Regions from separate parts of the Bacillus sp. FAU18 genome, predicted to be linked through region 2. Evidence: riboswitches for the same ligand, from Rfam matches in the RefSeq annotation. Region 2 holds a riboswitch; the other holds the start of a gene.
The links. A riboswitch is a leader RNA that binds a small molecule or an ion and turns the genes downstream of it on or off. The one in region 2 is predicted to bind S-adenosylmethionine.

Region 1 (3,107 bases), on a different contig from region 2:
TTTCAGAAAAGAGGCGAATAACATGGCTCAACAAACGAATGTTGCAGGACAAAAAACAGAAAAACAACGCAAAGCACCTTTCCGCGCCGATCATGTCGGCAGTTTGCTTCGTTCCGTTCCGGTGAAGGAAGCCCGGCAAAAAAAAGCGGCTGGTGAGATGACAGCGGAACAGCTTCGTGATATCGAAAATCAAGAGATCACCCGCATCGTGGAAAAACAAAAAGAAATCGGTCTCAACGTGGTAACAGACGGGGAATTCCGGCGTTCCTGGTGGCATTATGACTTCCTGGAAGGGCTTGACGGTGTGGAACCGTTCATCCCGGCTGAGGGGATTCAGTTCCATAACACAAAAACGAAAGCGCGCAGCATCAAAGTGACGGGAAAACTCGATTTTACGAGCCACCCAGCGCTTGCTGATTATCAATTTTTACATGAGATTGCCGGTAACGCGACGCCAAAATTGACCATTCCCAGCCCAAATATGCTGTTTTTTGGCGAAAAGGCGGATAAAGGGATTTATGACGATCAAGAGGAATATTTTCATGACCTGGCCCAAGCATACAAAAAAGCAATCAAAGCCTTCTATGATGCTGGCTGCCGTTATCTCCAGCTCGATGATACGTCATGGTCTCTCTTCTTTGAGGAAAAAGGCAGAGAGGTTGTCCGGGCGCTCGGCGGTGATCCAGAAACATTGCCAGCCATATTTGCCAAAACAATTAACGATGCCGTCGCAGACCGGCCTGACGATTTAACGATCACAATGCACATTTGCCGCGGCAACTTCCGCTCAACATGGGCGGCATCAGGAGGGTACGACGCTGTAGCGGAAACGATTTTGGACGGCTTAAACCTTGACGGCCTTTTCTTGGAATACGATGATGACCGCTCCGGAAACTTTGATCCGCTCCGTTTTGTGAAGCGCAAGGATCTGCAAATTGTGCTCGGCTTGATCACATCGAAATACGGCGAGCTTGAAAATCCTGAGGATGTGAAACGCCGCATCAATGAAGCCGCGCGTTTTGTCAGCTTGGACCAGCTATGCCTGAGCCCGCAGTGCGGTTTCGCCTCTACAGAAGAAGGCAACCTTCTGACAGAGGAGCAGCAATGGGCAAAGCTTCGCCATGTCATCGACATTGCCAACGATGTGTGGAGATAATCTATCATTGACAGAAATAGAAAATGTGTGAATAATAGATACTATCAGAAAATTTCATAAAAAGGTTTTCCTTATCAAGAGAGGTGGAGGGACTGGCCCTGCGATACCCGGCAACCGCTGTTTAACAGAATGGTGCTAAATCCTTTAGAGCAATGATTGCTCTTGAAGATAAGGTTGAGATTGTCACGCAAGCTCTTCCTTATCCAAAGGAAGAGCTTTTTTATATTTGAATGGAAAGAAGGAATGGACAACATGTCACACCAAACAACACCCGCAGAACAAAAATCACTTCAAAGAAAAAAACCGCCGTTTCGCGCGGATCAAGTCGGAAGCCTGTTGAGATCTGAGCCCGTTAAAAAAGCGCGGCTGCAAAAAGCGGCCGGCGAAATGACCGCTGAACAGCTTCGCCAAATTGAAAACGATGAAATCATCCGCATTGTGGAAAAACAGAAGGAAACCGGCCTGAACGTCGTGACAGACGGTGAATTCCGCAGAGCATGGTGGCACTTTGATTTCCTGGAAAACTTAGATGGCGTTGAGCCGTTTACTCCTGAGCACGGAATCCAATTCCATAACGTACAGACAAAAGCACGCGGCATTAAAGTCACAGGTGATATCGACTTTTCAACTCACCCAATGCTTGAAGATTATTCGTTTCTCCATAGCATTGCCGGTGACGCGACGCCAAAGATGACGATTCCAAGCCCGAATATGCTGTTTTTCCGCGGAAAACTGGAAAAGGATGCGTATAAAAAAGATTATCACCTTTTCCAGCATGATGTATCCAAAGCATATAAAAAAGCGATTCAAGCGTTTTATGACAGAGGCTGCCGCTACCTCCAGCTTGATGATACAGCGTGGGCCGTTTTCTTATCAGAAAAAGGCTTAAAACAAATCGAAGCGTTCGGAACAACGCCTGATGAGCTTCGCCAGCTGTTTGCGAAATCGATTAACGACGCGATTGCAGACCGCCCGGATGACTTGACGGTAACCATGCATATTTGCCGCGGCAACTTCCAGTCCACTTGGACAGCGGAAGGCGGCTATGACGCAGCCGCCGAAACCATTTTTGACGGCTTGAATCTTGACGGACTTTTCTTAGAGTATGATGATTCACGCTCAGGCGGATTTGAGCCTCTCCGTTACGTAAAACGGTCTGATCTTCAGCTTGTTCTTGGCTTAGTGACATCTAAATTCGGTGAGCTTGAAAATCCGGATGACGTGAAACGTCGTATCGAAGAAGCGTCCCGTTATGTAAGCTTAGACCAGCTTTGCCTCAGCCCTCAATGCGGATTTGCTTCAACTGAGGAAGGCAACAAGCTGACTGAAGAACAGCAATGGGCGAAGCTCCGCCATGTGGTTGAGATCGCTAATGATGTTTGGAAATAAGCAAAGAAAAAACACACTTGATTCCCTAGCGGAGCAAGTGTGTTTTTTTATGTCACTGTGCGGTGTAGCCCCCATCAAGGACGACAGCCTGCCCAGTGACGCCCTTCGCCTTCTCGCTTGCCAAAAACACGGCATAATCCGCAATTTCCTTGACGGAAAGCAGTCGCTTTTGCGGCACAAGCGGAAAAATGACTTGTTCAAGTACAGAGTCGTAAGGGACATTTCTAGTTTTCGATAGATCGCTAAGCTGATTGCGTACAAGCTGGGTATCGACATAACCCGGGCAGAGCGCATTGACTGTTATGCCGTGGGGCGCGCCTTCCAGCGCCCCGACTTTTGTGAGTCCAATGACGCCGTGCTTGGCGCTATTATAAGCGGATTTCCCTGCAAAGCCGACTAATCCATTAACAGACGCGATATTAATGATTCTGCCAAACTGCTGTTTTTTCATGATCGGAAAAACATGCTTCATTGCAATAAAGGGCGCCGTCAGCATGACCTTGATCAGCTGTTCAAAGGTTTCTGTCGGAAACTCTTCAATCGGAGCGACGTGCTGAATACC
Region 2 (3,107 bases):
AACATCTCCGTAAATGACTGGCGGGCGGACACAGCGTGAGCCGTATGATTGAACCCAGGCATATTTAGTGAAGGCGAAACCGGCCAGCTTTTCACCGAAGTATTCGACCATGTCTGTCCGTTCAAATTCGCCGTGAACAAGGACATCAAGCTCCAATTCTTCCTGAATATCAATCCATCTTTTTGTTTCCGCATTGATAAAGTTTTGATACTGTTCATCGGACCACTCAGCTTTCCGCCATTTTTGGCGTGCGCTCCGCACTTCAGCAGACTGCGGGAAGCTGCCGATCGTTGTCGTCGGCAAAAGCGGAAGGCCGAGAGATTCATTTTGCAGGGCTAAACGTTCTTCAAACGGAATCGGACGCTTGAAGTCTTTATCAGTTAATTGCTCAAGCTCTTTCTTTTGTTCAGAATTGGCGCCTGTTGCAAACTGTTTAAGCGCCTGGATATCAGCCTTAGCCTGCTGAATCTCTTCGCTGATCGCCGCTTTTCCTGATACTAAACCTTCTTTCAAAGCTGTCAGCTCGGCCAGCTTCTCTTTTGCGTAGGACAATCCGTTCAATAGGTCTTTTTCCAAATGCTCATCAGGGTGTTTCGCTACCGGAACATGTAGCAGGCTGCTGGAAGGCTGAATCCACAGTTCATCAACTTTTGCAATGCTGAGAATATCAAGAACGGCATCGAGACGCTCTTCAAGGTCCGCTTTCCAAATGTTGCGTCCGTCGATAACGCCGGCTGCCAGCACTTTGTCTGTCGGAAAACCATGTGTTTTAAGCTGTTCTAGGTTTCTGCCTTTGTCGTGAACGAAATCAAGGCCAATTCCCTGAACCGGGTAAGAGATCAGCTCTTCATACGCATCAACAGAATCAAAATACGTCTGCAAAAGCACATTCAAGGATGAAAGCTCACTTGTAATGCTTTCAAATAACTCTTTTGCGCCGCGGACATCTTCACTAGAGGCGGTAACGAGCGCCGGCTCATCGATTTGAACCCATTTTACGCCTTCTTCTTCAAGCTCTTTCAAAAGCTGTACATATAATGGCACAAGGCGTTTTTGGATCGCTTTTGCTTCGGACGGTTCATAGCCTTTAGCGAGCGTAACGAACGTATAAGGGCCGACAATCACAGGCTTTGTTTCCACACCGTATTCCTGTTTGATCCGGCGATAATCTTCGAGTTGTTTGTTTCTTGTCAGACGGAACTCAATGCTCTCGTCATATTCCGGAACGATGTAATGGTAATTTGTATTAAACCATTTTGTCATTTCACTAGATACAGCGTCTTTGATTCCGCGGGCGATAGCGAAGTATGTATCGGTAGCGTCAGTCAAATGTCTGAACCGTTTCGGGATCCAGTTGAAGCTGACTGCTGTGTCGAGTACATGGTCATACTGTGTGAAATCAGAAACAGGCACAACATCAATCTGCTGGTCAATTTGTGTTTTTACTGCGGATAAAAATAGTTCGTCGATTTGCTTTAAAAACGTATCTTTATCAGTACTGCCTTTCCAATACGCTTCAAGTGCTTTTTTCCATTCCCGGTTCAGTCCGATTCTCGGAAATCCTAAATTCGATGTTTTGATGGTTGTCATTGTTTCTCCTCCTTTATATGTAAAACACTCTCTTTAACCCGCGGATACAGGCTGCTAAGAGGTTTTCTCACAACAAAAAGCCTCTTTCCCATGAGAGAAAGAGGCTTTTCTACGTAAAACACTGCCTCTCTCATCTCTCAGACACAATCTGATGGAATTAGCACCGTGCCTTATGAGACATCAGTCTCGGCGCGAAAAGCAGTGCGCCCCATTTCACAATGGCATTACGGTCGGTTGCTGTTGGGGTCAAAAGGCCAATCCCTCGCCCAACTCTCGATAAGAGAAAATGTTATTAATTTTTTGAAAAGTTGAATCATTTGTTGGTAATCTTAACAGTAATTCAAATTCATTGTCAACATAGAATTTGAAATTTTTATTTACATGATGTGGTGTATATTATATAAGAAAAATAATCTTATAGGGTCAACAAATGTGATTGCTCTGCTTTTTCTGCGAGCTCATCAGGAGCTGTTAAATACAGGAATCCATTGCCTGCCAGCGTTTTTGCAATATCAAGAGGAAGTGTCCTGCGGATTAGCTGTGCGAAAACCTCAGATTCAGAAAGCTTTCTTTGAAATGATTCTTCTTCATAGCTTTTGATTAAAGCAAGCGCACCGCTGACATGAGGGGCAGCCATTGAAGTGCCGGTCAGCTTACCGTACTTCTTGTTGGGAAGGGTGGATAAGATGTTTTCTCCTGGTGCCACAAGGTCAATCTCTTTATTTGCGTTAGAAAATTCTGACAATTCTCGCGCTACAGAAACAGATCCAACTGCAATCACTTCATTATAAGCTGCGGGGTAGGAAAGCTCTTCTGTGCGTTCGTCGCCGTCACCTTCATTTCCCGCTGCACAAACGACAAGCACTCCGTTTTTCACTGCGTTTTTCACTGCTTCTTTTAGCTCTGGCACATCGCTTGGCCCTCCAAGGGACATTGAGATGATGTCGACTTTCTGTTCCACCGCGTAGTTGATGCCGTTAATTATCCATTCGTATTGTCCGCTGCCGTTCTCGCCGCCAAGAACCTTCACAATCAATAGGCTTGCCTCAGGCGCGACTCCGGCAATGCCTCCGTTTGAATCATTAGCTGCAATTGTTCCGGCGACGTGTGTGCCGTGTCCGTTGTAGTCGGAAATCGCATCTTCCTTGCCGCCGTCGTCATCCGTGAAGTTCTTTCCGCCGATGATTTGATTTTTTAAATCAGGGTGGCTTGTGTCGCAGCCCGTGTCTAATACAGCAACTTTAATATTTTTGCCTTTTACCCCTTTTGCCCACATTTCTGGCGCCTTAATCACTTTAATGCCCTCAGGAAGCTCGTTTACATCCATGATCTGCTCATTCGTCACATACGGGATCAAGCGGATTTCACCATTCATAAAAAAGCCCTCCTTTTTTATGCTTTCAAGTGGATTCAAGGGTGTTGCCTCATATTATATGAAAAAAGCAAGCGCTCGGACAGAGCCATTTGAAGCATTTTGAAAAAATAGGATACACACCAAAGAATTAGTAATCTTCAAA

Region 1: it holds a riboswitch for S-adenosylmethionine, as region 2 does, so the genes downstream of both, AC0OMU_RS20755 (5-methyltetrahydropteroyltriglutamate--homocysteine S-methyltransferase) here and metE (5-methyltetrahydropteroyltriglutamate--homocysteine S-methyltransferase) in region 2, are expected to answer to the same signal.

Annotation. Positions count from the first base shown of each region.
Region 1 covers NZ_JBVYHZ010000004.1:1,884,776-1,887,882, forward strand. Annotated here, with positions in the region: gene AC0OMU_RS20750 (5-methyltetrahydropteroyltriglutamate--homocysteine S-methyltransferase) at 23-1,156, shown strand; SAM riboswitch class I at 1,225-1,331, shown strand; gene AC0OMU_RS20755 (5-methyltetrahydropteroyltriglutamate--homocysteine S-methyltransferase) at 1,409-2,545, shown strand; gene AC0OMU_RS20760 (3-hydroxybutyrate dehydrogenase) at 2,598-3,107, opposite strand, start outside.
Region 2 covers NZ_JBVYHZ010000003.1:660,712-663,818, forward strand. Annotated here, with positions in the region: gene metE (5-methyltetrahydropteroyltriglutamate--homocysteine S-methyltransferase) at 1-1,590, opposite strand, end outside; SAM riboswitch class I at 1,718-1,873, opposite strand; gene isp (serine protease Isp) at 2,006-2,965, opposite strand.